3 regions of the Arthrobacter sp. PvP023 genome follow, and region 3 is predicted to be linked to each of the others. Evidence: riboswitches for the same ligand, from Rfam matches in the RefSeq annotation. Region 3 holds a riboswitch; each other region holds the start of a gene.
What was found. Region 3 has a riboswitch for S-adenosylmethionine ahead of JOE31_RS02990 (DUF1737 domain-containing protein). Riboswitches for the same ligand answer to the same signal wherever they lie in the genome.
Positions count from the first base shown of each region.

Region 1: another riboswitch for S-adenosylmethionine. It lies ahead of JOE31_RS16200 (bifunctional o-acetylhomoserine/o-acetylserine sulfhydrylase); the one in region 3 lies ahead of JOE31_RS02990 (DUF1737 domain-containing protein).
Region 2: another riboswitch for S-adenosylmethionine. It lies ahead of JOE31_RS09480 (aminotransferase class V-fold PLP-dependent enzyme); the one in region 3 lies ahead of JOE31_RS02990 (DUF1737 domain-containing protein).

Region 1 covers NZ_JAFIBI010000001.1:3,516,848-3,523,949, forward strand. The annotation lists gene JOE31_RS16195 (homoserine O-acetyltransferase) at 1-622, opposite strand, end outside; SAM riboswitch class IV at 635-750, opposite strand; gene JOE31_RS16200 (bifunctional o-acetylhomoserine/o-acetylserine sulfhydrylase) at 841-2,157, opposite strand; SAM riboswitch class IV at 2,217-2,331, opposite strand; gene JOE31_RS16205 (VOC family protein) at 2,492-3,130, shown strand; gene JOE31_RS16210 (CPBP family intramembrane glutamic endopeptidase) at 3,259-4,026, opposite strand; gene JOE31_RS16215 (histidine phosphatase family protein) at 4,160-4,840, shown strand; gene JOE31_RS16220 (phenylacetate--CoA ligase family protein) at 4,851-6,248, opposite strand; gene hutI (imidazolonepropionase) at 6,318-7,102, opposite strand, start outside.
Region 2 covers NZ_JAFIBI010000001.1:2,059,754-2,066,855, forward strand. The annotation lists gene JOE31_RS09440 (peptidoglycan DD-metalloendopeptidase family protein) at 1-24, shown strand, start outside; gene smpB (SsrA-binding protein SmpB) at 150-620, shown strand; RNA gene ssrA (transfer-messenger RNA) at 756-1,124, shown strand; gene JOE31_RS21720 (hypothetical protein) at 1,240-1,374, opposite strand; gene JOE31_RS09455 (hypothetical protein) at 1,454-1,825, opposite strand; gene JOE31_RS09460 (CrcB family protein) at 1,909-2,277, opposite strand; gene JOE31_RS09465 (CrcB family protein) at 2,274-2,693, opposite strand; gene JOE31_RS09470 (metal-dependent transcriptional regulator) at 2,709-3,422, opposite strand; gene JOE31_RS09475 (class I SAM-dependent methyltransferase) at 3,454-4,227, opposite strand; gene JOE31_RS09480 (aminotransferase class V-fold PLP-dependent enzyme) at 4,291-5,712, opposite strand; SAM riboswitch class IV at 5,748-5,861, opposite strand; gene hisN (histidinol-phosphatase) at 6,091-6,903, opposite strand; gene JOE31_RS09490 (ribosome small subunit-dependent GTPase A) at 6,944-7,102, opposite strand, start outside.
Region 3 covers NZ_JAFIBI010000001.1:636,882-643,983, forward strand. The annotation lists gene JOE31_RS02965 (UDP-N-acetylglucosamine 1-carboxyvinyltransferase) at 1-159, shown strand, start outside; gene JOE31_RS02970 (glutamate--cysteine ligase) at 233-1,459, shown strand; gene JOE31_RS02975 (hypothetical protein) at 1,488-1,811, shown strand; gene JOE31_RS02980 (O-succinylhomoserine sulfhydrylase) at 1,848-3,056, opposite strand; gene JOE31_RS02985 (rhodanese-like domain-containing protein) at 3,057-3,467, opposite strand; gene JOE31_RS02990 (DUF1737 domain-containing protein) at 3,464-3,781, opposite strand; SAM riboswitch class IV at 3,816-3,928, opposite strand; gene JOE31_RS02995 (NtaA/DmoA family FMN-dependent monooxygenase) at 4,160-5,455, shown strand; gene JOE31_RS03000 (aromatic amino acid ammonia-lyase) at 5,460-7,064, shown strand; gene JOE31_RS03005 (PLP-dependent cysteine synthase family protein) at 7,061-7,102, shown strand, end outside.

The DNA.
Region 1 (7,102 bases), 2.9 Mb from region 3:
CGGCCGTGCTGCTTGCCCCGATGGAAATGACGGCGCAGCGCCGGACCCGGTCCGGGAAGCTCACGGCCCATTCCAGGGCGCGGGCTCCGCCCAGGGATCCGCCCAGGACGGCGTACCAGCTGTCGATGCCAAGGGCGTCCGCTAGCCGGGCCTCGGCCGCCGTGGTGTCGCGCAGGGTCACCAGGGGGAAGCGCGAACCCCACGGCCTGCCATCCGGCGCGGGAGTGGAAGGGCCGGTGGAGCCGTAGCAACCGCCCAGGATGTTGATGCTGACCACGAAGTACTTGTCCGTATCGACCGGGGCGCCGGGCCCGGCAAGCTGCTCCCACCAGCCTTCTTCGTCGCTGGCTCCCCTGGTAACGTGCGTGCTGCCGGTCAGGGCATGCTGCACCAGCACGGCGTTGGAACGGTCCGCGTTCAGCGTGCCCCAGGTCTCGTAGGCGAGCGTGACGTCCGGCAGGTGGCCGCCCGCCTCAAGGTCGAGCCCGCCGATGCCCTGGAACTTGACGGTTCCGTCGGGGACAGCGTCTGCGGTTTTGACTGCGGCGGTTTTCACGTCACTGGATGACAGGCTGTGGCTGGCTGTTTCGGGTACACCGCTGCGGGTGACGGCAATCGTCATCTGAAGACCTCTTCTTCGCGCTTGCCTGCCGCCAACTGGCCGGCAGGCCAGGTCTTCACCCGGGGCACCCCGCCGCGAAAGGAGGGTTGCCGGCCAGCAAGCCGGGGCTGTCGCTGGCACTCATGACCTGTAAAGAGTCTACGAAATGCGTCCCCGCAATGGCGAAGAATGTGACAGCAATATGACTCCCGGCGTCGAGGCGCCGGGAGCCATACGGCTCAGTCGCCCTTGGCGGCGCGGAAACCGGCGTCGAGGTCGGCGATGATGTCATCGATGTGCTCCAGCCCCACGGAGAGGCGGACCAGGCCCGGCGTGACCCCCGCCACGGCCTGCTGTTCCGCTGTCAGCTGGCTGTGGGTGGTGGACGCCGGGTGGATGACCAGGGAGCGCACGTCACCGATGTTCGCCACGTGGGAGTGCAGTTCCAGCGCGTCCACGAACCGCTTGCCGGCCTCGGCCCCGCCGGCGATGTTGAAGGACACGATCGCACCGGTGCCCTTGGGTCCGTACTTGCGGCCGCGGTCGTACCAGGGGCTGGACGGCAGGCCCGCGTAGGCAACGGATTCGACGTCGTCCCTTGCCTCCAGCCATTCGGCGACACTCACCGCGTTGGCCACGTGGCGCTCGACGCGCAGGCTCAGGGTTTCCAGGCCCTGGGCGATGAGGAAGGCGTTGAACGGGGACACCGCGGAGCCGAGGTCCCGCAGCAGCTGGACGCGGGCCTTGAGGATGTAGGAAAGGTTCGCGCCCAGGGCGCCCCCGGCGCCGAGGTCCCTGGCGTAGACAAGCCCGTTGTAGGTGGGGTCCGGGATGTTGAAGCCCGGGAACTTCTCCGGGTCCTTGCCGAAATCAAAGTTGCCCGAGTCCACGATCACGCCGGCGATGGCGCTGCCGTGCCCGCCAAGGTACTTCGTTGCCGAGTGGACCACAATGTCGGCGCCCCATTCCAGCGGCCGGATGAGGTACGGCGTGGACAGTGTGTTGTCCACGATCAGCGGGACCCCTGCCTCGTGGGCGACGCCGGAAACGCCTTCGATGTCCAGGACGTCCTGGCGCGGATTGGACACCACCTCGCCGAAGAAGAGCTTGGTGTTCGGCCGGACGGCGTCCTTCCACTGCTGGAGGTTGTCCGGGTCCTCCACGAACGTCACGGAGATGCCGAACTTCTTCAGGGTGTGGGCCAGCAGGTTGTACGTGCCGCCGTAGAGGCTGGGGCTGGCCACCACGTGATCGCCGGCTTCGGCGACGTTGAGGATGGCGAATGTTTCGGCGGCCTGTCCCGAGCTGAGCAGCAGCGCCGCCAGCCCGCATTCAAGGCTGGCCACGCGCTGCTCCACCGCGTCCTGGGTGGGATTGCCGATGCGGGTATAGATGGGCGCCAGTTCGGCCAGCGCGAAGCGGTTGGCGGCGCTTTCGGCGCTAGGGAACACGAACGACGTCGTCTGGTAAATGGGGAGGGCCCTGGCGCCGGTGGCGCTGTCCGGCTCCTGGCCGGCGTGGATCTGGCGGGTTTCGAAAGACCAGGCATTGGACATTGGAGGCTCCTTAAGGAAGGGCACCGTGGCCGGACGCACAGTATGCCGGGCCGGCTCTGGTGCCGCGCTTGCCGACCGGCGGTTGCCGGCGGCCAGGTCCTCACCCGGGGCACCCCACCGCGGAACGAGGGTTGCCGGCCAGCAAGCCGGGGCTCAATGCTGGCGCTCATGACCTGGACCCAGTGTAGAAACAGAGCAATCCGTCTGAATAGGTTTGTGACGAAGGACGTCGGCCGCGTGATTTCGTGGGCTTCAGGGCCGTCCGCCATAACGTCCCATCTTGGTAAGGACACCCTTAGCTGAGAGCTCCATCACAAAGTGCCAAGATGAGGGCATGCGCATGGATCACGTCTCTTACGCCTGTGAACAAGATGGCTTGGCTGCCACCACCGAACGTATTGCAACCGCCCTCGGCGTCGAAGCCGTTAAGGGCGGGGTACACCCCCGTTTCGGCACCCGCAACATGATTATCCCGCTGGCCGGGCACAAGTATCTCGAGGTCGTGGAGGTCCTGGACCACCCGGCATCCGACAAGGCTCCGTTCGGGCAGGCTGTCCGGGCACGCTCCGCAGCGGGCGGTGGCTGGATGGGCTGGTGCGTCGAAGTGGACGACCTGGCACCGTTCGAAGAACGCCTCGGCCGATCGGCTGTCAACGGCAACCGCAAGTTCCCCGACGGCCGCGAACTCGTCTGGAAGCAGATCGGCATCCTGGGCCTCATTGCAGACCCGCAGGTACCCTACATGCTCAAGTGGGAAGGCGACCCGGAGCTTCACCCGTCCAACGCCTACCCGAGCAACGTTAAGATGTCCAGCCTCACCATCGCCGGCTCGGCCGAACGCGTCACGGAATGGCTCGGTCAACCGGTCGAGAAGCCCTTGGAGGATGTGGCTGTTGAATGGGTCGCCCCCAAGGGGACGCCGGGAATCCTGTCCGTCACGTTCGAAACCGCCTCCGGGGCCGTAACCATCTGACCCTGCTCTACCGTGTGGTCCTCCGGGGCCACGGGCAGCGCGCTGCCCTTCCGAACTTCGGCCGCTATCAGCGGGTGCCAACGACGTCACCCACCGATAGCGGCCGAATCCTTTTAAGCAGTGGCCGGCTAGCCCAGGCCGATGGCCTTGCCGAAGAGGCTGAAGCCGACGAACGCCACAATGTCCAGCAGTGCGTGGGCGATCACCAGCGGCATGACGCGGCGGGTCTTCGTATAGATCCACGCAAATACCACGCCCATGACAGCGTTGCCGATGAACGGGCCGAAGCCCTGGTAGAGGTGGTAGCTGCCCCGGAGCATGGAGCTGGCGAAGATGGCCAGCGGCATGCTCCAGCCGAACTTGCCGAGCCGGTCCAGCAGGTACCCCACCACGATGACCTCCTCCACGATCCCGTGCCGTACGGCGGAGAGAATCAGCACTGGGATGGTCCACCAGTAGGCATCCAGCGCGCTGGGGATGATGGCCGTGGTGATGCCGAGTGCCCGTCCGGCGGCGTACAGCCCCAGGGACGGTATGCCGATCAACGCCGCGAGGCCCAGCCCCTGCAGCAGGTCCTCGCCGGGGCGGGCGAAGTTGAAACCGAGTTTGCGGAATGCCGATGCCCCGGGCTCCCCCGCTTTCCGGTGCTCGGTGAGGAAATAGATGACCAACACGACAGGCACCAGGGCGAAAACGATGTCCAGCAGCTGGTACGTCAGGTCGAAGTATTCGCGGCTGCTCTGGGAGCGGTTGAGGGTGGAGGTCCCTTCCGCCAGGGGTGCCCGCGTCAGCTTGTCCAGCAACTGCACCACCGAATACACGGCGGACTGCCCCAGCGACAGACCCAGGACAATCCAGACTTCTAACCGCAGACGACGGCGGGAGGGAACCAGCATGTTCCTATCTTGCCTTCACTTTCTGGTTCTTTCCTGTCCGCCGCTTCCGGCCGGTCGCAGGGCAACGCTTCCGGCTGGTCGGGGGGCAACACATCCACTTGGCCGCGCTGCCCGGGGCCTATGCTTGGAATTTATGAGTGCGCCCGGAAAAATCATCATGATCCGGCACGGCCAGTCAGCCGCCAATGCCGACACCTCCATTTATAACCGGGTGCCCGATTACCGGATACCACTGACCGAACTCGGCCTTGCACAGGCCCGGGCCGCAGGCGAGGAGATCCGCCGGGAACTGGACGGCCGGCAGGTGTGTGTCTACGTCTCGCCGTACCTCCGGGCCTACCAGACCCTCGAAGCGCTCAATCTGGGACCGCTTGTTGAGCGGATCATCGAGGAACCCAGGCTTCGTGAACAGGACTGGGCGAACTTCCAGATCGCCGGGGACATCGAGGACCAAAAAGAACTCCGGAACGCCTACGGCCACTTCTTCTACCGGTTCAGGGAGGGTGAATCCGGCTCCGACGTCTACGACCGGATCTCCTCCTTCATGGAAACACTGCACCGGCACTGGTCCAAGCCCAGCTACGCCCCGAACGCCCTCTTCGTGACGCACGGGCTCACCATGAGGCTGTTCTGCATGCGCTGGTTCCACTGGTCCGTGGAGTATTTCGAATCCCTCAACAACCCGGACAACGCCGAAGTGCGGACCCTGGTGCGCACGGATGACGGCAAGTACGAACTGGACAAGCCGTTCAGCCAGTGGGAGGACCGCCGCGTGGACGAGACAGTGCTGGACGCTCCGCCCATGATCTTCTAGCCGCCGCGCTTCATTCCGGCAGCCGGGCGATCACCTGCCGGAACTTCCCGACCACGCCGCTCTGTTCGGGCGGCTCGTCCGCGCGGACGACTCCGACGTTCCGCAGTTCCAGCCCGGCGAGGTACTCCAGCAGCTTCGCGGAGGCCGTGCGCCACACCGCTGCGGCGTCGGCACCGGGTTCCGGTTCGAGCCGGAGGCGGATGGTTGCAGGTCCTGTCTGCACCAGCTGGCTGCGGTGCAGTCCGGGAGTTTCGTCGACGACGGACCCGATGGCGAGCGGGAGCACCCGGACCGTGGTCCCGTCCGCGGCGAGGAGGCGGAGGACATCGTCGCTTCGGCCCGCGACCCGGATGGCGGGCAGCGGGTTACCACATTCACAGGGACCTGTCTTCGCCAGCACCGAGTCGCCGAGGTCGTAGCGGATCAGCGGCTGGACCCGGTTGGCGAGGTTGGTGAGCAGCACGGTGTGGGATGGCTCCCCCGGCGGCGTAGGGCGGTAGTCGGCGCCGACCGGTTCCAGGATGGCCCAGTCGCTGTTCACGTGCAGCCAGCCGCGGGCACAGTCGAAGGCCAGCGGCGTGAACTCGGAGGCAGCGTACGCATCGTGGAGGGCACCCCCGAACGCCTCCGCGATGCGCGCCCGCACGTCCGGCCCGCAGGACTCGCCGGCGAGCTCTACTACCACCGGTTTCAGGTGGAGCCGGCCGGCCGCCTGCTCCTCGGCGAGCAGGGCGAGGGCACTCGGGTAGCCGGTGACGGCCGAGGGGTCATAGTCGTTCAGGGCTGCCACAAGCCCGGTCAGCGGCTGCTGCACCGGGAACGCCTGGAATGCGCGCCGGCGCCACCTGCTGCGCCGGCGCTGCCATTGCACCCAGCCCGCGCCCGCGTAGTGCCCGCCGGTGCCCACCACTGCCGCCCAGCGCAATCCGCGGCGGGCCATGGCCAGCAGCTCGCGCGGAGACAGCCAGGCCAGGTCGATGCGGAGGACAAAGGACTGGGAGACGGCGAGGGATCGGGAATCATGCACGAAGATCCCGGGGTGCCCGGTGGTGCCGGACGTGGTGCAGACGAAGTACCGGTCCAGGTACGGCGTTCCGACCTGGGACGGGTCGGCGATGAAAGCATCGACTCCGGCCCGGGTGACGGCGGGATCCGTGACCCAGTCATCGAAGTTGGCCATGAGCTCCTGTTTGGTGACCGGTGGAAGCTCCACCAGGACGACGCCGTCGGAGCGCACGGCGGGTAACACGTCCCGGTAGAGGTGACGGTAGAACGGCGAGCTGGTCCTGGCGTGCGCAACGATCGCCGCAAGCCGGGCCTCCCGGCGCCGGGCCAGTCCGGCCGGCCCCTGGCGCTGAGCCCACAGCTGGTCGAGAGCGAAGCCCAGTTCCTTCAACAGTCCGGCCACGGTTATCTCCTGGGGTATGCCGACAGGGTCGGAAGCAATAGATCGAAGAGCATCCGTTCGAAAGCAAAATCAGCGGGCGCGGACGCCGGCCCGCCAGACGGCGTGGGTCAGCGGGATGCCCGGCCGGTAGGCCAGGTGGGTGGCGGAGGGGGCGTTGAGCAGGTGGAGGTCCGCGCGGTGCCCGACGGCGATCGAACCGACCGCGCGTTCGCCGTCGGCGTCGTTCCCCTCGTCGCGGTGCAGCGCCAGCGCGCCGCCGTACGTGGCGGCCCGGACGGCCTCGTGGACGCTGAGCCGCATCTGCAGCACGGCGGTGGTGACACAGAACGCCATGGAGCTCGTATAGGAGGTACCGGGGTTGCAGTTCGAGGCCAGGGCGAGCTGCACGCCGGCGTCGAGCAGTTCGCGCCCGGGGGCAAGCGGCTGGCGGGTGGAGAGGTCGCAAGCCGGCAGGCACGTGGCGACAGTACCCCGCGTTCCCGCGCCGGCCGCCGATTCCCAGCCGGACCAGCTGTCCGCGAGGTCGTGGACGTCGGCGCGGGACAGGTAGTTCACGTGGTCCACGCTGGCGGCCCCGAATTCAACCGCCAACCGCACCCCGGGCCCCTCCCCCAGCTGGTTGCCGTGGACGCGAAGGCCCAGGCCCGCGTCCTTGCAGGCCTGCAGCACACGGCGCGACTGCTCCTCGTTGAAGGCCCCCTGCTCGCAGAACACGTCCGCCCAGCTGGCGTAGGGCCTGACCGCCGCCAGCATGGGTCCGCATACCAGGTCGGTGTATTCGTCGGGGTCGTCCCCGGCGGGGACCAGATGGGCGCCCAGGTAAGTGACTTCGTCAGCCACCGTGGAGGCGATAC
Region 2 (7,102 bases), 1.4 Mb from region 3:
GTCGACCCCATGATCCTGCTCTGACGGCCCGGCCTGGTCCGGGCGCTGACCGGTACCGACGGCGGGCCCGGGCCTGCCGTAGAATTGAATAGCCCCCAGCCGCCACGGCCGGGGGCAACCATCCAGACCGAGAGCTGAGGAGTTCCACCGTGCCGAAAGAAAGTGGCCGTAAGGTAGTGGCCACCAACCGGAAGGCCCGGCATGACTACCATGTCCTCGACACCTACGAGGCCGGTATCGCCCTGATGGGGACGGAAGTGAAGTCCCTTCGCGAGGGCCACGCATCCATGGTTGACGGGTTCTGTACGTTCTACAACGACGAACTGTGGATGGAGGGAATCCATATCCCCGAGTACAACCAGGGGAGCTGGACGAACCACTCCGCCCGCCGGCGGCGCAAGCTGCTCCTGCACCGTGAGGAACTGACCAAGATCTCTCACAAGATCCGCGAATCCGGCTTCACCATCGTTCCGCTCCAGCTGTATTTCCTGGACGGCAAGGCGAAAGTGGAGATCGGCGTCGCCCGCGGTAAGAAGGAATACGACAAGCGGCAGACCCTCCGCGAACAGCAGGACAAGCGCGAAGCGTTGCGCGTCATGCGCGAAAGGAACCGCGGCTGAACCTGCCGCGGGCTGCCTGCCGGATGCCGGGAATGAATCCGGGCCGCAGTGCGTTATGATTGGTAGTCCGGGAAGGAACGGCGCGGAATCCGCAAAGATTCGGCAACGAGCCTCACCGGTTTGGTAACAAAATACGGGGATGATCGGTTTCGACGATGTTAGTCGCGACAGGTGAAGCGGGCCGAGGATGCAGAATTATCTCGTAAACGCTGTCTGCAAAACAATAAGTGCCAAACAAACGCGCACTGACTTCGCTCTCGCTGCCTAAGCAGTAAGACAGTCCGTCAGCCCGGGATTGCTATCGTCCCGGATCCTGGCGTCATTAAGATAGCCACTGCTGTTTACCTTCGTCATTGGGGTGAACGGGACTCTTAGATGACTGGGCCCGGATCAGCTACTTGTTTGCAGGATAGCTGGGGCCGAGAAAATCCGACGCAAACTGCGCCCGGAGAAGCCCTGACAACACGACATCGGACGGGGGTTCAATTCCCCCCATCTCCACCATCGGGACGGCGGCAACGCAGTTCCACCCCGTGCAAAAGGCCGGAAGCGAAAGCTTCCGGCCTTTTGTTTTCTGCACCGTTCCTGCATTCTCCAGCGGCCGTCCGTGGCCTCGGGGTCAGCGCTTCTTGATGTGCGCCACGGGGTCCACGTGGGTGTCCAGATCATGCTTGGACTTCTTTTCGGCCCTCTTTTGCTTGATGGTCTTGTCCGATTTCTTGGTGACCTGCCGGTGCGGCGATTTGTCAGGCATGTCGCCCTCCCTTACCTCGGGGCCTTGAATAAGCCCCGTGCTTGTAAGGTACGCCTGTTTTGCCACGAATGTAACTGGCCTACGAAACAGGCACTTCAACGTCAACTATGCCGACGAACCGGCTGCCGATTCCCTCGTACTCGCTGCGCACCAGCCCCGGAAGTACCGGCGGAAGGTCGCCCGGTGCGTGATGGACGCAGCAGACGTACGTGAACGGTGGCCACCACTTCTTCGGCCGCGCGGCCTCCGAGAAACCGCACACAGCACAGGTCAGCTGGACCCAGACTGGCCTCTTGCCGGTCCGGTTGGCCCTTGACTGGATGAGCCAGGCCGGAGGATTGTCCAGGAGCTCGGACAGTTCGGCCTCAGACAGCCGGGCGGGAATACCGTGACGGTGCGCCATTTCCAGGGGAATATCGAGGATCTGAGCTGCTTCACGTCGCGTAACCATTCGTTTAACGATACGGGACGCCGGGCCGCCTCAGATTCACGACGGCGGGCGTCCGGCCTCCACCGACGGTCAGCCACGCGCTGTCAGCCGGCGAGGGCGATCCCCACGGCTGCTGCGGAGAGCCCGGCCACGAGATTGACGGCAACGTTCAGGGCCGCAGCGAGGTACCGCACCTCACTGACAAGCCGGATGGTGGCCGTGGTCCAGGAACTGAACGTGGTCAGCCCGCCGGCCAGTCCGGTGGCGATCGCCGCATGCCATTCCTCGCCGAGCCCCAGCCGGCCGGTAACGCCCACGGACAGGCCGATGACCAGCGAACCGACGACGTTGACCACCAGGGTTGCCCAGGGCCAGTGCCGGCGGGTCCCGGCACGGTGCGCGAACCAGGTGTCGATGGCAAACCTGAGCAGTCCCCCCGCAACCCCGAAGATGCCCACCAAAAGCGCCGTCATGAGGCTCCACCCGTCCGGTCGCTCAAGGCCTTGCCGGCTTTCCAGCCTGCAGCGGCCGCAGCAAGCCCCAGCACCAGGGAAAGTGCCAGATAGATCAGCCAGGTCACGTGCTGTCCGGACCGTGCCTGCTGGTCAACGGAGAAGACCACGGCCGAGAAGGTGGTGAAGGATCCCAGCAGCCCCGGACCAATCCCGGCCCTGAGCCAGAATGCGGTCCTGGGGCGTGCGATCCACAGGGTGGTGAGGGAGGCGAGGACAAAGCTTCCGCACACATTGATGACCAACGTGGTCCAGGGAATCGCGCCGGCAGCGTCCGGAAAGAGCAAGCCCAGGCCGTAGCGGAGCTCTGTGCCCGCCAGCGCCCCGGCAGCCACCGCCGCCCACGCCCGCCAGTCCGGGTTACTGGCGGCACTCATTCAGGCGGCGCCCCTTCAGCCATCCGCCAGCCGGCATCCGGCGTGCCGGGATTCGCTGTAGACCCACAGCGCTGACGACACTTCGTCGGCGAGGTCGAATTCGCGGTCTGCGCCCGCGGAACCGATCCTGACCACGAGGGCGCCGCCAAACGGTTTCCGGCCCAGTACTTCGATGTCGGCGTCCAGGTCGATTTCCTGCGCGGAAAGGTAGCGCAGGAGTTCGGGATTGTCGTCGCTGATCCGGGTGATGCGGCCTTTATGGCCCTCGTCGAGTTCGCTCATCCGGTGCGCGTTCGGCATGTGGACCGTACCGTCGGCCGCCGGGATGGGATCACCGTGCGGGTCCCGCAGGGGGTTGCCGAGCTTTCCGGCCATCCGTTCGATGAATGTGTCAGACACCGCGTGCTCCAGAAGCTCGGCTTCATCGTGGACTTCGTCCCAGCTGTACCCGAGTTCCTGCACGAGGTAGGTCTCAATGAGGCGGTGGCGCCGCACCATGGAGAGCGCGAGCCGGACTCCGTCGGACGTGAGCGTAATGGCGCTGTAGGGCTTGTGGTCAACGAGGCCCTGGTCCTTGAGTTTGCGGACCATTTCCGAGACCGAGGAGTTGGCGACGCCGAGCCGCAGTGCCAGCTGCGAGGATGTGATGGGTTTGTCCTGCCACTCCGTAAAGGAGTAGATGACCTTGACGTAGTCCTCGATCGAGGAGGAGGGTGCGCCGGTCTTCACGAGTCCAAGCCTACCGCTTTGGCTACGGGACTCATGCCTTGAACGCCCGCCAGGTCTGGGTCAGGTAGGGGAGTCCGATAACGTCTCCGGCGGAGTGTGCCAGGTGCTCGTGGAGGTACCAGTCCAAGTTGGCGCGGACTTTGGCCCGGATGCTTTCTCCGGCGGCGAGGTAGTAGCTGCGGGACTTTGCCAGTTCAACGATGTCCTCAGTGGTCACGGGATCTTCCCAGCGCGTCAGGTGGCTCTCAAGACCGGCAAACTCCGGGCCGATCGCGGGGCGGAAGTCCGGTTTGTGCACATCGCCTGCATGCATGATCCGGGAGAGCCGGTGGACCCACGGGACCGACGTATCCAGCTGGTTCCAGATCAGCCCCAGCACGCCCCCCGGACGGAGAATGCGGGACAGTTCGGTGCTGGCCAAACGGGGATCGCACCAGTGCCATGCCTGGGCAACGGTCACGACGTCGAACGCGGCGTCCGGGAGTCCGGTGGACTCCGCTGTGCCCTCCGTCGCAGGAACCCCCGGAAGGGCCAGCCGGAGTTGGGCGAGCATATCCGGTGAGGGATCCACTGCGGTGACATTCAGGCCGCGCTGCACCAGCAAAGCGGTGTACTTTCCCGTCCCGGCGCCGATGTCAGCGGCGCCGGACGCGCCGCCTATCCCGCCGACGCTTCGGAGCAGCCAGTCCACGGAATCGGCGGGATAGCCGGGACGGACCCGGTCATAGTGTTCGCCGCCGTCCTGGAAACTCCGGCCGAGCTCGTACCGGCGCTGGTGGTGCAGTTTGGGGCCTCCCCGTGCCACGTGCAGTCTCCTTCGGGCAGGCTGGAATTCTTACCCCTCGAATTTACCGCACACGCCGCACCCTCAGTCTTCGGTGCAGGGTGCCGCGCCGGCAGTGCCGGGGGTGTTGGGTGCCCAGTCCGGATAACTGCGCGTGTCGTTGGCCGGCACCCAGCGGCCCGAGTCCACCACGTAGTCCCAGCCGAGGCCGGTCCGGCGGAGTTCCTCGACCCCGGCGAGCAGGCGCTGGGCGTCCTCCAGCCGGGAGCCGACGCCGAAGCTTGCCCGCAGCGAGCCTGACGGCAGTCCCAGCCGCTTCAGCAGCGGGTGGGCGCAAAAGCGGCCGTCGCGCAGGCCTACGCCGTGCTCCGCGGAGAGATAGGCGGCCACAAGGCCGGCGTCGTAGCCGGCGACGGAGAAGTTGACCACACCGATGGTGTCCGTGGCCTGGTCGGTGTCGCTGAAGATCTGGTGGACAGTGACGCCGTCGATCTTCCGCAGTCCCTCGACGAGGAAGGACCGGATGGCCGTCTCATGGGCGTGCCACAGGTCCTGGTCCAGGGCGCCGATGACCTGGGTGGCCCGGGCCAGGGTGGCGGCCCCAAGGACGTTCGGTGAGCCGCCTTCATGCCGTGCCGGCCCTGTAGTCCAGCTGACGGAGTCCAGCCGGGCCTCACGCACGGCTCCGCCGCCTGCGAGGTGGGGCGTCCCGGCGTCGAGCCAGTCCGGCCGGCCCACGAGGACGCCGCTGCCAAACGGCGCGTACAGCTTGTGGCCTGAGAAGGCGAGGTAGTCGACGTCGTCCGCGGCGATGTCGATGCGGCGGTGCGGGGCCAGCTGCGCCGCGTCCACAACGATCCTTGCGCCGTGTTCGTGAGCCAGTGCGGCCAGCTCGCGGACGGGAAGAATTTCGCCGGTGACGTTGGAGGCGCCCGTGACGGCCAGCAGGCTGATGTCACCCCGCCGCAGCTCGGACCGCAGGTTCTCCAGGGTGGCCCTGAGCGTCGGAGCGGCAACAACACTCCGGTGCGGCACACCCTGCCACGGGAGCAGGTTGGCATGGTGTTCGATGTCGAGGTACAGCACTTCGCCGGTGTGGCGGCCGTCGGACACCGGCAGGCACCCGGCCAGCAGGTTCAGTGAGTCCGTGGTGTTCCGGGTGAAGATGACGGAATCGTCTGCCCTGCCGCCCACAAACCCGCGGACGATGTCCCGGGCATTTTCGTACACCGACGTGCTGATCTGCGAGGCATAGCCCGCGCCGCGGTGCACGCTGGCGTAGTACGGCAGGATCTCGTTGAGGTAGGCCGAGACAACGGACAGCGCCGGGGCCGATGCGCCGTAGTCCAGGTTCGCGTAACGGACGTGCCCGCCCTGGATCAGCGGAGCCTGGATCTCTGCGCCGGTAACGGCTGAGAGGGGGCGCTGGGCGACGGTGAACCGCGGGTCCAGACGGCCTGCAGCGGACGTGGTTGCGGCGTTTGCGGGGAAAGTGGCAGTAGTCATGGGGACCTCACTGTAAAGGGACCCCGCACTCCGGGGATCCGCGCTTGCCGGGTCCGTTCCGGACCGGCCTGGTCGTCACCCGGGGCACCCCACCGCGAATGGAGGGTTGCCGGCCAGCAAACCGGGGTTTAGCGCTGGCACTCGTGACCTGTTTCGAGATTAGGACATTCACCGCGGAGCGGGAAAGTCGCGGCAATTATTAAGCTCTTTGTTACGCGCGTCGGAAGAAGGGGGATAGCGCCGAATAAAACGACGGCGGACACCCCCTAAGGAGGGAATCCGCCGTCGTTTATTCGGCAACCGGTTGATGTGCCCGCGGGTGATGCGCCCGGTCCGGAACCGCTTGGCGGCGGGCCGGGCACCGGGCCGGGTCGCGCGTCAGAGGAGGTCGTCGAGTTCCGGGTTCAGCCGCTTGAGGACCTCGGAATGAAGGATTGAATTGGTGGCCAGGGCGTTTCCGCCGAAGGGGCCGTCCACTCCTTCCAGCGAGGTGAAGCGTCCGCCGGCTTCGGTGACAATCGGCACGAGCGCCGCCATGTCGTAGAGGTTCAGTTCCGGCTCGCAGGCGATGTCCACCGACCCCTCGGCCACCATGCAGTAGGACCAGAAGTCACCGTAGGCGCGGGTCCGCCAGACTTCCTCAGTGAGTCCCAGGAACTCGTCCAGGTTGCCCCGTTCCTTCCAGCCGCCCAGGCTTGAATAGGAGAGGGAAGCGTCGGAAAGTTTGGACACGTTCGAAACCTTGAGGCGGGTGGCGGCAGCAAGCGATCGTCCCATGTAGGCGCCTGCGCCTTTCGCCGCCCACCAGCGCTTGCCCAGCGCCGGCGCGCTGACCAGCCCGACCACCGGCTCACCTTCATCCACGAGGGCGATCAGGGTGGCCCACACCGGCACGCCGCGGACGAAGTTCTTGGTGCCGTCGATCGGATCGATGATCCAGCGGCGGGAACCATGTCCGGAACTGCCGAACTCTTCGCCGAGGACGGCATCTCGCGGACGGGAACGGGAGAGCTGGCCGCGGATGGACTCTTCAGCTGCCTTGTCAGCATCCGTTACCGGCGTAAGATCCGGTTTGGTTTCAATCTGAAGATCCAGCGCCTTGAAGCGGCTCATGGTCTGGGAGTCAACAGAGTCGGCCAGGACATGGGCGAGGCGCAGGTCATCGTTGTAGCTCGAAGCGGGTTGGGTCATGGTTCCAAACTACCGTCTCTGCAGCCGGCGGGCCGGGATGTCACGAAACGATGCCGAGTTCCTTGGCGTCCTGCGCTTCCATCCGGGGGTCGGTGCCGAGCAGCCGCCGAAGGGACGCCAGGCGTGCCGCGCCGGACGGGCCGGCGTGTCCTTCGGCCACCCAGGCGTCCACGCCGCAGTTGACGGCGGAGGCATCGTG
Region 3 (7,102 bases):
CCGCCCGCCCTCCGCCCGGCCGCCTGTATCCTGCTGGCCATGCTGGCTGCCCGCGGTGTTTCGGAACTGCGCAACATCTACGTGATCGAGCGCGGGTACGAGGACCTGGCCGAGCGGCTCAACACCATCGGTGCGAAGATCGAGTACTTCCAGGACTGACCCGTTCCGCCCTGTAAGGCAGGCGCCGTTGCGGCGCCTGTCTTACAGGGCGGCACAGGAGCACAATGTATGCATGCGAACTTTCGGGGTTGAGGAAGAGCTGCTGATTGTGGACCCCGTGACCGGGGAGCCGCTGGCGCTGGCGGACGCCCTGCTGGCAGGGCGGACGCTTGCTGCGGACGACGCTCCGGACAAACCCCGGATCCCTGACCCTCACGATCCAAACCGTCACGACGGCGACACCGGGCTCACTGCCGAACTGAAACTCGAGCAGATCGAGACGCAGACCCGTCCGTGCCTGAACTATGAGGAGCTGCTCCTCCAGATCCGCCAGGGCCGGGCCCTGGCCGACACCGCCGCGAAGAAACACAATGCGCGGGTGGCCGCGCTGGCGACTTCGCCGATTGCCTCCACGACGCACACCACACCGAACCCCCGCTATGCCACCATGCAGGAGCGATTTGGCCTCACCGTCCACGAGCAGCTGACTTGCGGGTTCCACGTCCACACTTTCGTCGAATCCCCGGAAGAAGGCGTGGCTGTCATCGACCGGATCAGGGACAAGCTGGCGGTGCTGACCGCGCTCAGCGCGAACTCGCCGTACTGGAAGGGCGTGGAGACCGGCTTCGAGAGTTACCGCACCCAGGCCTGGAACCGCTGGCCGACGTCGGGCCCGTCCCAGATCTTCGGGACGCACTCCATGTACCGCCGCGTGGTCACCCGGCTGCTGGACAGCGGCGTGCTGCTTGACGAAGGCATGATCTATTTTGACGCGCGGCTCTCCCGCAACCACCCCACCGTGGAGGTCCGGGTGGCGGACGTCTGCCTGCAGGCCGAGGACGCCGCCCTGATCGCCGTCCTGGTGCGGGGCCTGGTGGAATCGGCCAGCAGGGAATGGCGGGCCGGTGTGGACCCCGCGCCCGTACCGACGGTGCTCTTGCGGATGGCCGCGTGGCAGGCGAGCAATTGCGGACTGAGGGGAGACCTCCTGGATTTCGGCACATTCCGTCCCGCTCCCGCAGAGGAAGTGGTGGATGCGCTGGTGGACTACGTGGCGCCCGTCCTGGCGGAACAGGACGAGCTGGGACTGGCCCGGGAAGGCGTGCGGAGAATCCTGGACAGGGGGACCGGTTCGGAACAGCAGCGCCTTGCCATGCAGGAAGGCCTTGCCGGGACCTCGGACGCCGCTGCCGGGCTGGCCGCAGTGGTTGCCCACGCGGTGGACGTGAGCATGCGCCGGACCGAAGCCATCACCGCGCGCGAGAAAGCGCCCGTGCTGTTGCGCGTCCGCCAGTCCTGAACAGGTTCCTACTACCCCGGAGCGCGCCATGGAAACCGAATACGCAACAGTCACGGGACATGATGTCACCACCATCACCTGTGTCTGCGGTAACACCGTCAGCGACGAGGGGCTGATCCAGGCCAACTCCGAAGGCATGCCCGTGCACCTTGGCGAGGGAACTCCCGTGCCTGCCGGACTGGCCGAGTGGCCCGGGGACGAGGACCTCTACACGCTGTGCCCGGCATGCGGGCGGGTCTACCATGACACCGTCATCGAAGAGACCGGAACCGCGCCCGTGGCTTTCACCGTGGACGTTGCGGCCGCCCCGATAGCCGAAGCGATCCGCTTGCACTGGGAACTGGACACCTGACGTTCGGCGCGGCAGGCCGTCGTAGCTTCGCGCTGGTCAGATCTGCTTAAGCGCCTGCTCCAGGTCACGGATGAGGTCGTCAACATCCTCGAGTCCTACCGACAGGCGGACCACGCCGTCGCTCAGCCCGATGGCGGCCCGGCCTTCCGGCCCCATGGCGCGGTGCGTCGTGGTGGCCGGGTGGGTGATGAGCGTCTTGGCATCGCCGAGGTTGTTGGAAATGTCGATGATCCGCAGCGCGTCCAGCAGCGCAAAGGCTGCTTCCTTCGCCGTGCGGCCCGCCGACGGCAAGAGCTCCAGCGTGAGTACGGTACCGCCGGCCTTCATCTGCTTGGCCGCCAGCTCATACTGCGGGTGGGACTTCAGCAGCGGGTACTTGACCCAGCTGACCGCCGGCTGGTCTTCCAGCCATTCGGCCAGGCGAAGCGCGGAGGCCGAGGAATGGTTGACGCGCAGCGCCATGGTTTCCAGGCCCTTCGTCAGCACCCAGGCGTTGAAGGCGGACAGCGCGGGCCCCGTGTGGCGCATCAGCTGCTTGACCGGGCCTTCGATGAACTCCTTGGTGCCCAGGATGGCACCGCCGAGAACCCGCCCCTGGCCGTCGATGTGCTTGGTGCCGGAGTAGACCACCACATCCGCGCCGAGCTCCCCGCAGCGCTGCAGCAGGGGAGTGGCAAAGACATTGTCGACGACGACGGTCGCCCCTGCCGCGTGTGCCAGTTCGCTGACCGCGGCGATGTCCACGATTTCCTGCATGGGGTTCGACGGCGACTCAAAGAAGACCGCCGTCGTGGGCTCCGAAAGGGCGGCGCGCCACTGCTCCAGGTCCGGGCCGTCCACGAACACCGTTTCCACGCCCCACCGAGGCAGGATCTCGTTCAAAATCACAAAGCAGGAGCCGAACAGCGAGCGGGCGGCAACCACCCGGTCACCGGCAGCCAGCAGGGCGCCCAGTGCCGTGAAGACGGCGGACATGCCGGACGCCGTCGCAAAGCACGCCTCGGTGCCCTCGAGCAGCCGGAGCCGTTCCTGGAAGGTGGCCACGGAGGGGTTGCCGTACCGGGAGTACACAAACCGTTCGTCCTCGCCGGTGAATGCGCGCTCGGCGGCTGCCGCGGATTCGTAGACGAACCCTGAGTTGAGGAAGATCGGCTCGGCGGTCTCCTGGAAATTGGTGCGGTCAAGACCGCCGCGGACAGCCTGGGTGTCGGGGCTCCAGCCGGCGGCGTCGGGATTGAAGGTCACTTAGTTCTTTCCGAGGTTGGTGGGCAGGCCGCGGTTCTTCCAGCCGTTGACGGTGCGTTCGCCGAAACGGTCCGGTTCGCCTTCAAAGCCTTCGAGGACGTTGTAGGCGGTGAACCCGGCCCGCGTGGCGGCTATGGCGGCGGCGACGGACCGTACGCCGGAACGGCAGAGGAACACCAGTTCGACGCCGGAATCCTCTGGGGCCTGCTGCTTCAGCTGGTCGACAAAGTCCGGGTTGGGGATGCCGCCGGGGAAGGTCCACTGGATGAAGAGGGGATCGTTGTCCGTGGCTTTGGTGTCCGGGATGCCGATGTGCGCCCACTCGCCCTCGGTCCGGACATCCACCAGGACGGCGCCCTGTTCCAGTTTGGCCCAGGCGTCCTGCGGGCTCAGGTCTCCGGCGTAGCTCATGCGTGGCCCTCGAAGCCTTCGCCCGGGAAGTCGGCGTCGAACTCAAGTTCGTCCACTGCGGTTGCCACTGCAGCGTCGGAGCTGGCGACGGCCTCGGGCAGGATCACGGCCTGGGCCACGATCACGGTGGTGCCGTTGAAGGTTGCCGCCGGGCTCCCGTGCAGGACATAGCCGTCGGCCAGCGCCGCGGAGATGCGCTCGCAGAACGAGCGGTCGTCGGGGCCGGTGATTAGCCGGTAGGCCAGCCGTTCCTGCGGCAGTGCCCGGGCCGGTTGTTCCTGGCCGGCGGCAGCCGGTTCGGCTGCCGGGGCCAGCGGTGCGGGTGCGTCGGACACGACGGATCTCCTTCTCTCACGCTTGCAACTCGAATATCGATATGCCGAGTATTCACCTGAGGCACCCCGCCGTGGAAGGAGGGTTGCCGACCGGCCAGTCAGGGCTTGGCACCGGTTCTCATTACTCCCCAAAAACGTAACACTTACGACGGCGGCCCGCACCGCCGTCGTCGTCATCTTCCGTAACGGGAGCGCCCGCACCGCGGCCGCGCACCGGCGCCGCATCCGCCCCTGCGCGACCCCCGACTGCAGTTACAAAAGACCCCGCCGGGAGGATAATGACGGGAGATGAACCGCTGTAACGCCGGATGAAATCAGGCAGCCGTGAATGAATCGAATCGGAATACAGTCAGTCCCATGCTGCACTTCGGTTGGTTTGTGGGTCACGGTTTCGGTGTCCAGGGCTGGGGCACGCCCGGCTACGGCATCGGGTACGACTGGAAAAAACCCGCCCTGTACCAGCACGCCGTGCGGGAATTCGAGCGGGCCGGGCTGGACCTTTTCATCATCGAGGACTCCCTCACGGTGCCGGACACCTACGGCGGGAGCGCCGAGGTGTCGCTGGCGCAGGCATCCTTCGCACCCAAGCACGATCCGCTGGCCCTGGTGCCCTACCTGCTCTCCGTCACGGAACACCTGGGCATTGTTCCCACGGTGAGTGCGTCGTTCTATCCGCCGTTCACGGCGGCACGGCTGCTGGCCACCCTGCAGCATTTCTCCAACGGCCAGGTGGGCTGGAACGTGGTGACCTCCGGCAGCGACCTTGCCGCGCAGAACTACGGCCTGGACCAGCAGATCGAGCACGACCTCCGCTACGAGAAAGCGGAGGAATTCGTGGACGTGGTGCGCAAGCTCTGGCGCAGCTGGGAGCCGGACGCCATTGTGGAGGACGCGGACGCAGGCATCTTCGCGGACCACACGAAGGTCCACCCGATCAACCACGACGGCGAGTTCTTCAAGGTCCGTGGACCGCTGAACACCGCACCGATGCCCGAGGAACCGGTGCTGGTGCAGGCCGGGGCGTCACCGCGGGGCAAGGCCTTCGCGGGCGCCAACACGGATGTCGCGATTGCCCTGGCCAGGGGTGCGGACGGCATGAAGGCCTACCGTGATTCGATCCGGGCCGAGGCAGCCGCGGCAGGGCGGAACCCCGACGACGTCAAGGTGCTGTATGTCCTCAAGCCCGCCGTGGTGGGCTCCCGCGCCGAAGCGGACGAGCTCCGGGAGCAGCGCCGCCAGCTGAAGCGGCGCGACATCGACAGCCAGCTGAACTCCATCTCCTACCTCTCCGTGATCGACTTCAAACAGTTCGACCTTGACGCCCCGCTCCCCGAGCTCACCACGAACAGCAACCAGGGCACCCTGGACCATTTCGCCAAGGCGGGTCCTCCCGGGTCCACTCTGCGCCAGCTCCTGCAGGCCCGCAGCGGCGGCGCAGGGGACAGCATCATCGGCACGGCCGAGGAGATTGCCGACTACCTCGAAGAAACCGGTGTCCAGGTGGGCGGGGACGGCTTCCTGTTCTCAGGTTTCGTTGACCCGGCCACCGTTCACGGCGTGCTGGACCGGCTGGCCCCGGTGCTGCGGCGCCGCGGGCTGCTCCGGACAAGCTATGGCGACGGCGGCTTCCGCCGGAACCTGCTGGACTTCTAGTGCCATGGGCGGCGGCAGCGGAAACTTCCTGATCGGCACGGCCCACCTGCGCGCCCGGGATATCGCCGAGGCCGCGGCTGATCCGGCCGTCAAGTTCGTCCTGAGCGTGGACGCCCTGGAGCTGATCGGGCTTTCGCGCGAGGTGGTGCAGCGGGCCATCGACTCCGGCCACCGCGTCTACGGCCTCAATACCTTGCTGGGGTCCGGGCGTGACACCGCCGTGGATGAACAGGCGGTCCTCGCGTACCAGGTGCAGGTTGTGCGGTACCACAACAGCGGGGTGGGCGGGTTTCTCGGCGCCGACGAGGTCCGGGCCGTGATCCTGGCGCGGCTGGCGGGCTTCAGCCGCGGCGGCTCCGGCGTCCGGCCGGAAACAGCACGCTTCTACGCTGAGATGCTCAACCGCGGGGTGGTCCCGGCGATCCCGCGTGAAGGGTCCGTCGGTTCCGCCGACCTGACCCACCTCGCCGCTGTGGCCGCCGTCGCCATCGGGGAAGGCCAGGCGGTGGCAACGGACGGTCAGCTGCTGCCCGGCGGGCAGGCCCTGGCGGACGCCGGGCTGGCCCCGCTGGAACTCGCGCCCGGCGAAGCCCTGGCTCTGGTCAGCTCCAACTCCTATTCCATCGGCGTCGGGGCGCTGGTGCTGCGCCGCCTCCTCCGCCTCGCCGATCTCGCGGACACCGCGCTCGCGCTGTCGCTCGAGGCGACGGCAAGGCACGACGGCGGCGGCAACCTTAGCCCGTTTTCGCCGGCTGTGCAGGCGGCCAAGGCAGTTCACGGGCAGTCGGTCACGGCGGCCCATGTGCTGCGGCTCCTCGAGGGCGGGTGGCTGGAGGACCCGGAGCGGGAGGTATCCGTGCAGGACGCGTTGTCCTTCCGCGCGGCACCCCAGACCCACGGCGCCATCCGATGGCAGGTCACGGCCCTGGAAGACGCCCTGGAGGTGGAGCTGAACGGCCGGGGCGACAACCCGCTGACCGACATCGGCTCCGGGCGGATGGTATCCGGCGGCAACTTCCAGCCCATGCAGCTGGCCCTGGCATTCGAGGCGCTGCGCCTGGGGCTTGCCCACCTCGGGATCAGCAGCGAACGCCGGATCGCCAAGCTCTACCCGCCGCAGCGTCGGATCCGCCAGCGGCATCTCGAGGCTGCCACGAACGGGTCACCGCTGGAGCCGGAAGAGCTGCCCGGACTGCTCTGGTATTCGGCCGCCGGCCTGCTGTCCGAGCTCAAATTCCTCGCGGCGCCGGCAACACTTGGTGCGCCCACGCTGTCTGCCGATGTCGAGGACCACTCCACACTGGCGCCGCTGGCACTCCAGCAGCTGGAGCGTTCCGTCGATGCTGCCGGGAAGCTGCTCGCCATCGAAGCGCTGACGGCGGCGTACCTGCTGGCCGGGGCGGAGGCGCGCGCGGTGCGGCCGCTGGGAAACGGGACGGCCGCCGTCGTCGACCGTCTTTCCGGCCTGCTGGCCCGGCACCTGCCGGCCGCGGCGCTCGTGGAGGAGGCGCGCGTTGAACTGGACGCCTTCCTCGGGAACGGCTTCAACAGTGCCCTGAACGGCGGCCCGGAATCCCGTGCCGCCGGCGGCACGGAAAGGCAGCGATGAGCACCATGACAGGCAGGCACGCGGTCCGGGAGGCTGAT